One region of the Dyella sp. SG562 genome, then DNA from elsewhere that is predicted to be linked to it. Evidence: riboswitches for the same ligand, from Rfam matches in the RefSeq annotation. Region 1 holds a riboswitch; each other region holds the start of a gene.
The links. Region 1 has a riboswitch for cobalamin ahead of btuB (TonB-dependent vitamin B12 receptor). Riboswitches for the same ligand answer to the same signal wherever they lie in the genome.
Positions count from the first base shown of each region.

Region 2: another riboswitch for cobalamin. It lies ahead of btuB (TonB-dependent vitamin B12 receptor); the one in region 1 lies ahead of btuB (TonB-dependent vitamin B12 receptor).
Region 3: another riboswitch for cobalamin. It lies ahead of FHW84_RS09900 (ribonucleoside-diphosphate reductase subunit alpha); the one in region 1 lies ahead of btuB (TonB-dependent vitamin B12 receptor).
Region 4: another riboswitch for cobalamin. It lies ahead of metE (5-methyltetrahydropteroyltriglutamate--homocysteine S-methyltransferase); the one in region 1 lies ahead of btuB (TonB-dependent vitamin B12 receptor).

Region 1 is NZ_JAAOYS010000001.1:398,797-402,640, reverse strand. Features, by position in the region: gene FHW84_RS01795 (phospholipase C, phosphocholine-specific) at 1-467, opposite strand, end outside; cobalamin riboswitch at 1,107-1,324, shown strand; gene btuB (TonB-dependent vitamin B12 receptor) at 1,446-3,296, shown strand; gene FHW84_RS01785 (hypothetical protein) at 3,323-3,844, shown strand, end outside.
Region 2 is NZ_JAAOYS010000002.1:236,153-239,996, reverse strand. Features, by position in the region: gene FHW84_RS04525 (TonB-dependent receptor) at 1-1,204, opposite strand, end outside; cobalamin riboswitch at 1,710-1,937, shown strand; gene btuB (TonB-dependent vitamin B12 receptor) at 2,065-3,844, shown strand, end outside.
Region 3 is NZ_JAAOYS010000004.1:138,282-142,125, forward strand. Features, by position in the region: gene FHW84_RS09900 (ribonucleoside-diphosphate reductase subunit alpha) at 1-2,483, opposite strand, end outside; cobalamin riboswitch at 2,635-2,859, opposite strand; gene FHW84_RS09905 (peptidase C13) at 2,985-3,365, opposite strand; gene FHW84_RS09910 (alpha/beta hydrolase) at 3,432-3,844, shown strand, end outside.
Region 4 is NZ_JAAOYS010000006.1:231,945-235,788, forward strand. Features, by position in the region: gene FHW84_RS13390 (hypothetical protein) at 1-1,267, shown strand, start outside; cobalamin riboswitch at 1,350-1,583, shown strand; gene metE (5-methyltetrahydropteroyltriglutamate--homocysteine S-methyltransferase) at 1,783-3,844, shown strand, end outside.

The sequences.
Region 1 (3,844 bases):
CGCTCGAAATGGCCCATGCCGAGGCCGGCCGCGCGTGCGGTGTTCCAGGCGTCGAACTTGCCCTTGTTGAAGATCGCCGTGTCCACCGGGTAGTTCATCGCCGGCGCATTGGCGCAGATCGCGCTGGTGGTCGCGGTGTTCATGCGGAACGGCAGCAGATAGCCGTCCGTATTTCCCGTGTAGGGCTGCTGCCACACGCTGCGCGCGCCGCCGGGCAGCGGCGCCGGCACGCGGTCGCCGAAGCCGCGCACGCCGCGCAGGCTGCCGTAGTAGTGATCGAAGGAGCGGTTTTCCTGCATGAAGATCACCACGTGCTTGACGTCGGTGAGGTTGCCGGTGCCGGTCGGGGAGGGGGCGGCCAGGGCCTGGCGCAGGGTTTCGGGGAGCAGGGAGGCTGCGGCGAGGCCGCCGGCGGAGGCGGCGGTCATCTGCAGGAATCGGCGTCGCTTGGGGTCGATTTCGCTCATGGGGGCGCTCGGGTGCTGCCTGATTGCGGGCTGTGCCTAGCTAATCGCAGTGGTGTTGCAGTGCCTTGCCAGCTGTGCGTCAGTGGGGAGACACGTGGTGCAGTCCCTGTGAAAGGGGGAGGCTGGGCGCCCTTCTGCTCGTCATTCCGGCGTAGGCCGGAATCCAGTGGCGGTATCGCCTGGTTGTCGCGTTGACGCTTGGTTGTCTCGCCTTTGGCGAGTGTTTCGCCCCGCTGCCGCGGGGCGAGTTACTTCTTCTTTGCGTGCCCAAAGAAGAAGTAACCAAGAAGAAAGGGCACCCTGCTTGGCGCCCTCAGCAGCAAAGCTGCTGAGGGTCCGTGAGGGCTGGCCGGGCTTTTTGACAGGGCATCCATGCCCTGATCAAAAAGGCGAGGACTCCTGTCCTCGCCCCCTGCGGGGCCTGATCGTCCAGCCCTCACCGCCGGCGCCAAGGGGACCCGGTAGATCAAGAGCAGAAGCGCACCAGCGGAACGCCGCGGCTGCGCCGCGAGCTCTTCGCTCGATTTTCGCCCCACCCGTCATCCCCCTCTCCCCGCCGGGGAGAGGGTCGGGGTGAGGGGCCGGGGCTCGCCATGACACCTCCTACTCGTCATGACGAGCACCCCCTTGTCGTACTGCTAAGATGCCCGGGCCTGAGGTGACCGCTGGCCTGGCCGGTGGTTGAAACGGGAATCCGGTGCGCCGTATTGACGGCTATTCCGGAGCTGCCCCCGCAACGGTAGGCGAGACACGATCGGCGGAAGCCACTGTGCTGCGAAGCATGGGAAGGCGCCGGTCGGGGAGGCATCAGCCTTCGCTCGCGAGCCCGGAGACCGGCCTCGAGGTGAACCGGACATGCGGTGGGCGTGCTCCTGGCGAGCGCGCCCTCGTCGTGCGTCCGTCCGGAGCTCCTTCCGCCTGTCCTGCAACCGAAGCGATTCCGCGCGGGCAGGCGCGGTCCAGGAGCCACCAGTGTCATTGCATGTTCCGTCCTTGCGCCGGTCCGCGTTTGCGGCCGCGTTTTCCCTTGTCTTGCTTTCCACCGCCGCGCAGGCCGACGAGCCTTCGCAGGACCTCAAGGGCGTGGTGGTCACCGCCACCCGCACCGAGCAGAGCGAATCGGCCACGCTCGCCGCCGTCACCGTGATCGACCGCGCCGAGATCGAGCGCCTGCAGCCGCAATCCGTGGCGGACCTGCTGCAAGGCACACCGGGCCTGTCGATGGCCAACAACGGCGGCCCGGGCAAAGCCACCTCGCTGTTCCTGCGCGGCACCGAGGCCGACCACGTGCTGGTGCTGGTGGATGGCGTGAAGATCGGCTCAGCCACGCTGGGCCAGCCTTCGATCCAGAACATCCCGGTGGAGCAGATCGAGCGCATCGAGATCGTGCGCGGTCCGTTCTCCAGCCTCTACGGTTCGGAAGCGCTGGGCGGCGTGATCCAGATCTTTACCCGACGCCCCAGCGGCGCCTTCGAGCCGAACCTGGAGCTGGGCTACGGCAGTAACGACAGCTTCCGCGGCGCCGCCGGCCTGGCCGGCAAGGTGGGCGAGGGCTGGTATGCGGTGCAGGCCACGCACGAGGACACCGACGGCATCAACGCCTGCCGCGGCAAGCCGTCGCCGCGCGGCGCGGGCTGCTTCGTCAACGAACCGGACCGCGACGGCTTCCGCGACAGCTCCGTCTCGCTCAAGGGCGGCTATCGCTTCAGCGACGCCTGGGACGCCGACGCGCAGTGGCTGCGCAGCTGGGGCTACAACGCCTACGACGGCTCCACCAGCAACCAGTCCGACGTGGTGCAGCAGGTCTACGGTGCACGCGTGCACTGGCGGCCTAGCCGCGATTTCACGCTCACCGCGAGCGCCGGCCAGAGCGCCGACCTCGGCGACAACTACCTCAACGGCCGCTACACCAGCACCTTCGATACGCACCGCGATCTCGGCTCGCTGCAGGGCGACCTCAATCTCGGCGGCGGCCTGTGGAGCCTGGGCTACGACTGGCAGCGCGACCGCGTCGACAGCAACACCAGCTATGCGCGCGACCAGCGCCTCAACCGCGGCCTGTTCGCGCAGTGGCAGCAGGCGTTCGGCGCGCAGTCGCTGCAGGCCAGCCTGCGCCACGACGACAACCAGCAGTTCGGCGGCAAGACCACCGGCAGCCTGCTGTGGGGCTGGGACTTCACGCCGGGCATGCGCCTCACCGCCAGCGCCGGTTCCGCCTACAAGGCGCCGACCTTCAACGAGCTGTACTACCCCGGCTACGGCAACACCGCGCTGCGGCCGGAAAGCTCGCGCAGCTACGAGCTGGGCCTGCGCGGCACGCCGGGCTGGGGCCTGTGGTCGCTCAATGCCTTCGAAACCCGCATCCGCGACCTGATCGCCTACGACGCCTCGCGCGGCGTGCCGGGCAATGTCGACCGCGCGCGCATCCGCGGCGCCGAAGCGGTGGCGTCCACCACGCTGGCCGGCTGGACCTTGCGCGGCACCGCCACCTGGCTGGATCCGCGCAACCGCAGCGACACCTACCGCGACAAGCTGCTGCCGCGCCGTGCCCCGCGCAGCGCGCGCGTGGATGCGGACCGCGGCTTCGGCGACTTCAGCATCGGCGCCAGCGTGTACGCGGCGGGCAAGCGCTACGACGACCTGGCGAACGGCTATCGCCTGGGCGGCTATGCGCTCACCGACCTGCGCCTGGCCTATGCGCTGGACCGCGACTGGAAAGTGCAGCTGAGCGTGCGCAACGCCTTCGACAAGCACTACGAGACCGCGGCCTATTACAACCAGCCCGGCCGCACCGCGATGCTCAGCGTGAGCTACCGGCCCGCGCAGTGAATCCCTTCCGCCCCGAGGACCGCACCATGTCCACCGCCATGCCACGCTTCTCCGTACCGCTCGCCATCGTGTTCGCCGCGGTGATGATCGCCACGCGCTTCCATCACTTCGGCACCGCGCTGCATCTGCCCGATGCCTCGATGGCGCTGTTCTTCCTGGGCGGCCTGTGGCTGCGGCGGCACCTGGCCTTCGCCGCGTTCATGGCGCTGGCGGTGGTGCTGGACTGGGTGTCGGTGTCGTATGCCGGCGTCAGCGATTTCTGCGTGACGCCGGCCTACTCGTTCCTGCTGCCCGCGTATGCGGTGCTGTGGTACGCGGGGCGGCTGTGGTCAGCGCGGATGGCGCCGGCGCCGCTGGCGCTGGCCGGTGCGTTCGGCGTGGCGCTGGTGGCGGCTTCGGTCTCGTTCGCCATTTCCAACGGCGCGTTCTACTGGCTGGGCGGGCGCTATGCGAATCCGCACCTGGGCGAGTACGTTGCCCGCTTGTGGCAGTGGGGCCCGCTGTTCGTGCGCACCACGCTGACCTATGTGATCGTGGCGCTGGCGGCG
Region 2 (3,844 bases), on a different contig from region 1:
ACAGCGCGTTGACCGTGAGGTTGTCGGTGATGTAGCCGGTGTACTTGCCGATGTAGAAGTCACCGCCCGGGGTCGGGTTGGCGCCGCCGGAATAGTTCTTCAGATCGACCGTGCCGCGCTTGGCGCCTTCGGCGAGCGTCGGGGTGTAGCTGTAGCCGTAGACCTGGTCCTGCTCGGTCGTCTTGTCCGAGAAGGCGGTCAGTTCGAGGATGTGGCTGTCGGTGATGTTCCAGTCGATCTTGCCCAACCAGCGCGGCGACTTCACGTCGTAATACGCCACCTGTTGCGCGGTGGCCGAGGCGATGGTCTTGCCTTCCTGCTTGGTGAAATCACCGGTCAAATAGATGAACAGCTTGTCCTTGATCAGCGGACCGCTGATGTACGCACCGTATTCCGTGACCCACGACTTGTTGTCGTTGCGGTACTGGAACAGCGTGTTGTCGGACGGCTGGATGATGTTGCGCGGATCGGAGCGGAGGAACTTCGGAATCCACAGCGCCATCACGCCGGCCTTCCATTCGTTGGTACCGCGCTTGGTGATCAGGTTGACCACGCCGCCGGTGGAACGGCCGTACTCGGCGCCGTAACCGCCGGTGAACACCTGCTGCTGGTCGATCGCATCGAACGGCAGCTGCGCCAGACCCAGGTTGGTCAGCGCGTTGGTCACCGAAAAGCCGTTGATGTAGTACTGGTTCTCGGCCGCCGAAGCGCCGCCGAACGAAGCCACGTTGCCGTAGCGCGAGTCGCCCAGCACGGTGCCGGGCGCCAGCAGGGCGGCCGCGGTCACGTTGCGGGCCACCGGCACCTTGGACAGCTGCTCGGCGGTCAGCACGGTGCGGGAGTCGACCGACGACACGTCGATCGCCGGCAGCGCGCTGGCCACCACCTGCACGCCTTCGAGGTTCTTCGCCTCGCCGGCCGCGACCGCAGCCGCGGTGAAGCTCACTTCGGTACCGGTGCCGACCGCCGCGAGCACATCGTTGCGGGTATCGACGGTGGCGCCATCCTTGACCAGGGTGACCTTGTAGCGGCCGACCGGCAGCGAGGACGCGCGGTAGCGGCCGGACTGGTCGACGCTGATGTCGCGCGCAAGGCCGGTGTCGATGTTTTCGATATGGACGGTGTTGCCGCGGGTAGCGTCAACGCGGCCGAAGATCACGCCTGATGCGTTCGACTGCGCCTGCACCACTCCGGCAAGGCTCATTCCCAACGCAACGACGAGTGCGGTCTGACGCCAACGCGGCGCGCGACCAGCGTGCTGGTACTTGATCATCTGTGTTCTCCCCATGATGGCCTGAAGGCCGACAGGCGCAAGGCGCCGAAATCGCCTAGCGCAAGAATGCGTGTGGGGCATTCGTAAGCCCCGGATCGCAGCGAGAGAACTTCCCCAAGCCTCGTCGCGCCGCACGCAAGTTCCCGCGGTAAGCGGTCCGAACATAATTGCGAAAATCGCTGGGCGTCAACAAAATATTTACGCTTACGCGAAGCTTACGAAGCTCACTGAAACAATGACTTAGGCAAACAAATGAAATATTACCCGGAGCTTGCGTAAAACCTTCGCGAAACTTGCTTCCGGACAATATTTGGTGGCCAAACCGTCAAGAAATGACAGAAATGTCGGCCATGGGAAACGATGATGATCGCAGGAACAGGCGCCCCCCCCCATCGGGTCATTCCGCCCCGCGTTGTCAGCCACCCGGCCTCCCCGTTAAAGTTGCGTTCGTTCGGGTGTCCCAAAGCCACGCTGCCAAGGGATGAAACGGGAAGCCGGTGCGCCTTGAGGGCAAGGCCGGCGCTGCCCCCGCAACGGTAAGCGAGCAGTTCTTGCCTCCAGCGACATGCCACTGCGCTCCCACGAGCGCGGGAAGGCCGCGGGAGGATCGCGCGGCAAAGCGCACTCGCAAGCCCGGAGACCGGCCCGAATATCTTTCCTGGTGGCTCGCGGAGGGCGCAGCCGGACCACGTGCCGGTGCCGTTCGCCTGCCGTCGTTTGCGCCTCCTCCGTCATGCCGCCAGCTCGTCATCGATGGGCCGTGCGCGAGGCGCGGCCGAGGAAAACGCTCCATGAAGAAGACTCTGCTGGCCACCGCCCTGCTGTCCTGCGTCGCCGCGGCCCATGCCGCCGACCAGAACGACGCCGGGCAGCTCCCCACCGTGGTGGTGACCGCCACCCGCACGGCCACGCCGATCGACGAGACGCTGGCGCCGGTCACCGTGCTGACCCGCGCCGACATCGAACGCCTGCAGCCGCAGTCGGTGCAGGACCTGCTGTCCGGCCTGCCGGGCGTGGCCTTCGGCAATGCCGGCGGCCTGGGCCAGCAGACCTCGCTGTTCATGCGCGGCACCAATTCCTCGCACACGCTGGTGCTGGTCGACGGCGTGCGCATCGGCACGGTGGGCGCGGGCATTCCGGCCTTCGAGCAGCTGCCGGTGGAACAGATCGAGCGCATCGAGATCGTGCGCGGCCCGCGTTCCAGCCTGTATGGCTCGGATGCGATCGGCGGCGTGATCCAGATCTTCACCCACCACGGCCAGCCCGATCAGGCGCTGACGCCGTCGGTAACCGTAGGCGTGGGCAGCCATCGCCTGGCCGACGGCCAGTTCGGCCTGTCGGGCGGTTCGCGCAACGCCTGGTTCAACGCCAGCGTGGGCGGCCAGTACACGCGCGGCATCAATGCCTGCCGCGCCGCGGCGGCCGGCGTGGGCGGCTGCTTCACCAACGAGCCGGACGACGACGGCTACCGCACCTACAACGGCGCGCTCAGCGGCGGCTATCGCTGGGACGGCGGCACCGAACTGACCGCCAGCGTGCTCAAGAGCAAGGGCGACATCGAATACGACGGCGACTTCCAGAACTACACGCGCCGCTCGCAGCAGGTGGCCGGCGCGAACCTGCGCTTCGCCGTGCTCGACGCCTGGAAGATGAGCCTGAGCGCCGGCCAGAACATCGACCGCGCCGACAACTATCTCAACCGCGCGGACCTCGGCGCCGATATGGCGCCCGCCGGCCATCTGTATTCGCGCCGCAACCAGGCCAGCTGGCAGAACGACGTGACGCTCGCGCCGGGCCAGCTGCTCAGCGCCGGCGTGGACTACCAGCAGGAACACGTGCAGAGCGACACCGACTACCTGCGCAGCAAGCGCGACAACACCGGCGTGTTCGCGCTGTACCAGGGCCAGTTCGGTCCGCACGAGATCCAGCTGTCGGCACGCCACGACCACAACCAGCAGTTCGGCAACCACGACACCGGCTCGGCCGCTTACGGCTACGGCTTCGAGAACGGCCTGAAGTTCACCGCCTCGTACGGCACGGCGTTCCACGCACCGACCTTCAACGACCTGTACTTCCCGCCGTTCTTCGGTTTCGCCACCGCCAATCCCGACCTGAAGCCGGAGAAGTCGCGCACGGCGGAGATCGGCCTGTCGGCGCGTCCGGGCGTGTGGAACTGGGCGGTGAACGCCTACCAGACCAAGGTGGACGACCTGATCGGCTACGACGCCTTCTTCGTGCCGGTCAACATCAGCAAGGCGCGCATCCGCGGCATCGAAGGCCAGGCCGGCGCCGACGTCGACGGCTGGCACCTGCGCGGCTATCTCACCTTCCAGAAGCCGGAGAACCGCGGCGAGGACGATCCCAACCGCGGCAACCTGCTGGCGCGCCGTCCGGAACGCATCGCCCGCCTCGACCTGGACCGCGATCTCGGCGGCGCCTTCAGCATCGGCGGCACGGTGAATGCCGAGGGCTACCGCTACGACGACGCGGCCAACCTGCAGCGCCTGGGCGGCTACGCCACGGTGGACCTGCGCGCGAGCTGGCATTTCCAGCCGGGCTGGACCCTGCAGG
Region 3 (3,844 bases), on a different contig from region 1:
TCCAGCGAGCAGAACACCGCGGCGTTGGCCTGTTCCTGCTCGGCTTCCGGCGCCGGCCTGGCTGCCGGCGCGGCGGCGGCCACCGTGGTCTTGGCGATCTTGGTCGCCGGCCTCGAACGCAGGTAGTACGTGGTCTTGATGCCGGACTTCCACGCGTACATGTACATGGAACTCAGCTGCCCGATGTTCGGGTTCTCCATGAACAGGTTCAGCGACTGGCTCTGGTCGATGTATGCGCCGCGCGCGGCGCCCAGGTCGATCAGCGCCTTCTGCGGCAGCTCCCACACCGTGCGGTAGATCTGGCGTAGGCGCTCGGGGATGTTGGCGATGCCCTGGATCGAGCCTTCGGCCAGCTTGATGGCGTCGCGCACTTCCGGCGTCCACAGGCCCAGCGTCTTGAGCTCTTCGACCAGGTAGCGGTTCACCACCAGGAAGTCGCCGGACAGCGTCTCGCGCTTGAACAGGTTGCTGACCTGCGGCTCGATGCACTCGTAGCAGCCGGAGATCGAGGCGATGGTGGCGGTCGGCGCGATCGCGATCAGCAGCGAGTTGCGCAGGCCGTGTTCCTTCACGCTGGCACGCAGCGAATCCCAGCGCGGCATGTCGTTCGGCCTGGCCTGCGGCCAGTAGTCGAACTGCAGCTCGCCGTTGGCGGCGCGGCTTTCGGCGAAGCCCGGATGCGCGCCGTGCTCGCGCGCCAGCTCGTTGGACATGCTCAGCGCGTGGAAGTAGATCTCCTCGGCGATGCGCGTGGACAGCGCCAGCGCGTCGGCCGAATCGAACGGCAGGCGCAGCTTGAAGAACACGTCCTGCAGGCCCATCACGCCCAGGCCCACCGGGCGCCACTTCTGGTTGGCCGTGCGCGCGGTGTCGATCGGATAGAAGTTCAGGTCGATCACGCGGTCCAGCTGGCGCACCGCGGTGCGCACGGTGGCGGCGAGCTTGTCGAAGTCGAACACGCCGTCTACCACGTGGCGCGCCAGGTTCACCGAACCCAGGTTGCATACCGCGGTCTCACCCGCATTGGTCACCTCGAGGATCTCGGTGCACAGATTGGACAGGTGGATGACGTTCTCGGCCTTGGCCGTCTGGTTGCTGGTGGCGTTGCTGCGGTCCTTGAAGGTCATCCAGCCGTTGCCGGTCTGGGCCAGGGTGCGCAGCATGCGCGCGTACAGCTCGCGCGCCTTCACCTTCTTCACCGCGATGCCGGCGGCTTCCGCTTCGCGGTAGGCGCGCTCGAAGGTCTCGCCCCAGCTGTCGACGAAGTGCGGCACGATCTTCGGATCGAACAGCGACCAGTCGCCGTCGCTCTCCACGCGCCGCATGAATTCGTCGGGAATCCAGTTGGCCAGGTTGAGGTTGTGCGTGCGGCGCGCCTCGTCGCCGGTGTTGTCGCGCAGCTCGAGGAACTCCTCGATGTCGGCGTGCCACGGCTCCAGGTACACGCAGGCCGCGCCCTTGCGCTTGCCGCCCTGGTTCACCGCGGCGACCGAGGCATCCAGCGTCTTCAGCCACGGCACCAGGCCATTGGAATGGCCGTTGGTGCCGCGGATCAGCGAGCCGCGCGAACGCACGCGCGAGTAGGCCAGGCCGATGCCGCCGGCGAACTTGCTCAGCTTGGCCACGTCGCCGTACTTCTCGTAGATCGACTCCAGCGAGTCGGTCGGCGAGTCGAGCAGGAAGCAGGAGCTGAGCTGCTCGTGCGCGGTGCCGGCGTTGAACAGGGTGGGCGAGCTGGCCATGTATTCCAGCGAGGACAGCAGGCGGTACAGCTCCAGCGTCTCGCCGATCTCGTTGCCGCCCAGCGCGCAGGCGATGCGCATGAAGAAGTACTGCGGCGTCTCGATCACCTTGCGCAGCTGCGGGTGGCGCAGCAGGTAGCGGTCGTACACGGTGCGCAGGCCGAAGTATTCGAAGCGGCGCGTGGCCAGCGGATCGATGGCGTCGTTGAGCTTGCGCGCATTGGCGGCGACGAAGTCGCGCAGGCGTGCGTTGAGGATGCCCAGCTCCGCGCCGCGCGCGATCGACTGGGAGAAGCTCTGGATTTCCTGGCCGCTCACTTCCTTGTCGACGTAGGCGCCGAGCAGGCGCGCGGCGAGCTGGCCGTATTCGGGTTCCTCGGCGGTGAGCGCGGCGGCGGTGCGGATCGACAGCTCGTCCAGCTCGCGCGTGGTGGCGCCGTCGTACAGGCCGCCGATGGTCTTCAGCGCCACGCGCAGCGGATCGACCGCATGCAGGCCTTCGCCGCTGCGGGTCACCGCGCGCACGATCTTGTTGACGTCGACGATCTCCTGGCTGCCGTTGCGCTTGGTCACGCGCATCTGGCCGGGGTTGTGCGGCGGGGTGAGGGCGAAGGGGGTCTCCGCCACGGCTTCCATGCGAACGGGCTCCGGCGCGGCGGCAGCTGCGTCGGCGGCAGGGAAGGCGGATGCATCCGCGCGGTCGTCGGTGCGCTCGCGCGAGTCGGTGTCGATAGGTTGCATGGCATCGCTCCAGGCCAAAGGCTTCAACGACCTGCTCCCGCGCGCAGGGCTGAGACGAAGGCGGTGTAGGCGGGGACGGCCGTGCGGCGGAGCGAAGGCTCCGCGCCACGACGCGCCTCCCCGCGGAAGCCGCCATCACTCACCGCGGCGCTGAAGGCCGCGATGTGCCGGCAGGTCTTCGGACTCGCAGACATGGACCGTTCGCTGGCGACCGATCCGACCTACTCGCCCCCGCTTCCCAGCCTTGGAAGGCCAGTGCGATGGGAGCTTTCGTTTCCGCTTACCGCTGCGGGGCAGTTCCGGATTCGCACCGGATTCCCTATTAAGCCAATCCGACCGTGGGTCTGAGAAAGGCACCGACCGACACAACATATAGGGGTAAGGCAGGGAAGGTCAACCCAAGCCATTGTGCATATATCGGTGGATAAGTGGGGTAATTCAAGGCCTGGCGCGGCCTGGCGGCCATGCGAAAAATCTTGGCGATCGGTTCTGCCCGGGCGCTCAGGGGGCGATGCTGAAATCCACCTCGATCGGATACGGCGCCGGGCTGGCCGGCGGGGCCGGCAGCTTCCAGCCGGCGAAGCGGCTGAGCAGGCAGGTGGCTACGTCGGTGGGGGCGCGGACTTCGACCCGGCCCAGGCTGCCGTCGGCGTGCACGTCGGCGACCAGCACGAAAGGGGACTTGTCGGGCTTGGGCAGGGTGGCGATGCAACCCTTGAGCGCGTCGGTGGTGCGGTCGCCGATCGCGGCCCACATCTTCTTCTGGTAGTCCGGCCCGTCCTTGGCGCCCTCGGTCAACTTGGCCTGCTGCACCCGCGTTGAGAAATCGTCCGCCGGCATGCCGGGCGCGGACAGCAGGGCGAGGAAGAGCAGGCTGGTCATGGCGGGGCTCCGTGCAGGAAAGGCCGCCACGTTACCGCAGTGCAGGCCATCGAAGGGGAGCGAAGCATGTCGACGACGTCGCCGAAGATCGTGGCCGTACTGCTGGCGCTGGCCGCCACCGTGCAGGCCTGGGCCGCGGAACGCATCGAGGTGCCGCGTTCCGATGGCGCGAGCACGCCGCTGATGGTGTACGAGCCTGCCGCGGCGAAAACCTGCCCGCCGCTGCTGCTGGTGTCGCACGGCGCCGGCGGAAGTGAGCAGGGCCTGCGCTATGTAGGCGAGGCCTTGAGCGCCGACGGCTGGCGCGTGGTGGTGATGGGGCACCGCGAAAGCGGCCTGCCGGTGCTGAAGCAGGACCTGCGCAGCGATGGCTTCAAGGGCGGCATCACCGCCCTGGTCACCGATGCGCCGGCTTATCGGGCGCGCTTTCTCGACATCGACGCGGCGCTGGCGTGGTCGGAACAGCGCTGCCACGCATC
Region 4 (3,844 bases), on a different contig from region 1:
CTCCACGGCCAGCAAGGATCAATTCAATGTGATCATGAAGACGTCGGGGCTGATCAAGGGCGGTGCAGACGTCGCTCCCCAATGCCGCCCCGTCGCCTGTATCGGATACACGCAGTACTACCTTGTCGACGCCATGCTCGATTACGGCCGGAACGCCCAGCCCACCGTGGCGCGCACTCTTCCGGAAACCACCAGCCTGACCGATCTCACTTACAACCACACCGAATCGGAGACCACCAGTTTCGGGTTCAACCTCGGTGCGGATGCGGAGAAGGCCCTGGCGGGCAATCCGGCGGCGGCGATCAAGCCGAGCTTCGGTTTCAATTTCGGCAAGAGCTACACCAAGTCCACATCGATCACCTTCACCGTCAAGGATTACTCCACGGCGGTGGAATCCAGGCACGAGGAGCCCAACTACTACCCGTGCAACGGCTGCGCTCGCCCGCCCGGCGTGCGCAATACCTGGAAGTATCAGATCTCGCAGGAAATACTGAACCGCTTCCGGGACGACCGCACGATGACGCCGGCCATGCGGCAATTTGCGCCGCAGTCCTACAGCTCATGGACCTTCAAGGTGTCGGGCGGCAAGCATCCGATCAAGCTCGCCGCGAGCTCTTCCGTGGTGCAGCGGAATGGCCTTGGCCGATCCTCCGGCCCGGTCGTCAGGGTAAAAACCAGTGCCGTGACCATCGACCTCGATTCGCCTTACCTGCACCGCGAACCGGTCGTCATCCTGCAATCCAAGGAAAACGCCGGCCGCTGCCTGATCAACGACGGCCGCGGCGCCGCGACCCTCGGCACCTGCAGCAGGGACGTCACCCGCCGCGCCGGACAGTGGTACCTGGACAGCTTCGACCGCTATGTCAGCCGCCTGGACGGACGCTGCCTTGCTGTCAACGAGCGCAACGCCCGCCAGGTGGAAGTAGTGGCGTGCAACGACCGCAGCGCGCAGAAGTGGTACTGGGCCGCCGACCGCATCAACTCCAAGCTCAACGGCGGCGACAGCGGATGGCGCCTGTTCGTCGACGGCAATGCGGTGAAGGCGCGCATCGACCCGAAGCGGCAGCAGGTCATTCCCAATAACCCCAACCAGGTGCTGCTCAATCCCTGGTCGACCTATCCGAAGGCGCCGGTCGCCGGCGCCACCATTCCCACCCTGGGCACACCGCAGCCGCAGGTGCCCGAAGCCTGGGTGCGGACCTTCAGGGACATTCCCTCGACCGAACGCTGGGAGCCGGTCGCGCTGCGCCAGTACAAGGAGGGCTGAGCCTTCACCCGGAGCAGCCCCGCGAGGGCTGCTCCACCTCCCCTCACGATCTTCCGCTTGACGGAACCCCGTCCCTGCCCCTAATTTCCCCGCCGCTGGTGGTTTTCATCCTTTCATCGCGATGAAAGGATGCAATTAAAAGGGAAGCCGGTGCGGCCTTACGGCCTATTCCGGCGCTGCCCCGCAGCGGTGTGTGGAAACGACCCTCGTCAACAGCACTGGCCAGTGGACCGGCCGGGAAGCGGCGAGCATTAGGCGAGGCGCCCGCGCCTCTCGTCCACGAGCCCGAAGACCTGCCCCGGCCGGAAGGCGATGAGCTTTCTGTCTGACCTGGAGCTTCCGCGGGGAAGCGGCTGGGGCTGCGCGCCATGCTCACGCCATGGCCGTCCGCTCCTGCGCGACCCTGCGCCAGCCCGGTTCGCCCGCGGGGGCGAAGGTCGCGCGCATGTCCGCGGAAGCTTCGCTGCCATGCGCTTCCTTCGTTCCTCGTTCACCACGAATCGAGGAAATGCAGCATGAGCACCGTTACCAATCTCGGCTTCCCGCGCATGGGTGCGCGGCGCGAGCTCAAGCAAGCCCTGGAAGCCTACTGGCGCGACGAAGCACTGCGCCCGCAGCTGCTGGACACCGCCCGCCAGCTGCGCGAACGCCACTGGCAACTGCAGCGCGAGGCCGGCGCGCACGTCGTGCCGTGCAACGACTTCTCGCTGTACGACCACGTGCTCGACACGGCCTTCCTGCTCGACGCCATCCCCGAACGCTACCGCGCCCTGGCCGACGCCGACCCGCTGGCCGGCTACTTCGCCATGGCGCGTGGCACGCAGCGCGCGGGCCTCGACCTGCACGCGCTGGAAATGACCAAGTGGTTCGACACCAACTACCACTACATCGTCCCCGAACTGCATGCCGCGCAAACCTTCCGCCTGCGCGACGACAAGCCGGTGGCGCAGTTCCTCGAAGCGAAGGCGCTGGGCCATGCGGCGCGTCCGGTGCTGCTCGGTCCGGTGAGCTTCCTGCTGCTGTCCAAGACCGCGGACGGCAGCGACCGCCTCGCCCTGCTCGAACGCCTGCTGCCCGCCTACGCCGAACTGCTGGGCAGGCTGCGCGAAGCCGGCGCCGAATGGGTGCAGATCGACGAACCCTGCCTGGTGCTTGATCTCGACGAAGACGATGCCGCGGCCTATCGCCAGGCCTATGCCGCGCTCGCTGCCGCCGCGCGGCCGAAGCTGCTGCTGGCTACTTACTTCGGCGCCCTCGGCGACAACCTGCGCCTCGCGCAGGAACTGCCGGTCGACGGCCTGCACGTCGACCTGGTGCGTGCGCCGGCCCAGCTCGATGCCGTGCTGGAGACGCTGCCCGCCGAACGCGTGCTGTCGCTGGGCGTGGTCGACGGCCGCAACGTGTGGCGCGCGGACCTGGACCGCGCCATGGCCGTGACGCGCGCGGCGATCGAACGCGTGGGCAAGCAGCGCGTGTGGCTGGCGCCGTCCTGTTCGCTGCTGCATGTGCCGGTGGACGCCACGCTGGAGAAGTCGCTGCCGTCCGACGTACACGCCTGGCTGGCCTTCGCGCGGCAGAAGCTGGAGGAACTGCGCACCGTGGCGGACATGTGCAAGGGCGTGGTCACCGCCTACCCCGCGCTGGAACGGGCGCGCGAGCTGATCGCCGCACGCCGGGCCTCGCCCAGGGTGCACCGCCTGCAGGTGGCGCAGCGCCTGGCCAACCTGGATGCCGCGGACGCGCACCGCCGCTCCACCTACGCCTTCCGCCGCGCGAAACAGCAGCAGCGCTTCGACCTGCCGCTGTTCCCCACCACCACGATCGGCTCCTTCCCGCAGACTCACGAAGTGCGCGAGGCGCGTGCCCGCCACAAGTCCGGCCAGCTTTCCACCGCGGACTACGACGCGCTGATCGCCGCGCAGACCGCCGCTTGCGTGCGCTTCCAGGAGGAAATCGGCATCGACGTGCTGGTGCACGGCGAGTTCGAGCGCAACGACATGGTCGAATACTTCGGCGAGCAGCTCGACGGCTTCGTCTTCACCAGGCATGGCTGGGTGCAAAGCTATGGCTCGCGCTGCGTCAAGCCGCCGATCATCTACGGCGACGTGCAGCGGCCGCAGCCGATGACTGTGCGCTGGTCCACCTATGCGCAGTCGCTCACCAGGCGGCCGATGAAGGGCATGCTCACCGGCCCCGTCACCGTGCTGCAGTGGTCCTTCGTGCGCGACGACCAGCCGCGCGCCACCACCTGCCGCCAGCTGGCGCTGGCCCTGCGCGACGAAGTGCTGGACCTGGAGGCGGCCGGCATCCGCATCATCCAGATCGACGAACCGGCCCTGCGCGAAGGCCTGCCGCTGCGCCGCGCGGACTGGACCGGCTACCTGGCCTGGGCGGTGGAGAGCTTCCGCCTGGCCGCCGCCGGCGTCGCCGACGACACGCAGATCCACACGCACATGTGCTACTCGGAGTTCAACGACATCATCGAGGCGGTGGCCGCGATGGATGCCGACGTGATCTCGATCGAGACCTCGCGCTCGCGCATGGAACTGCTCGATGCCTTCGTGCGCTTCCGTTATC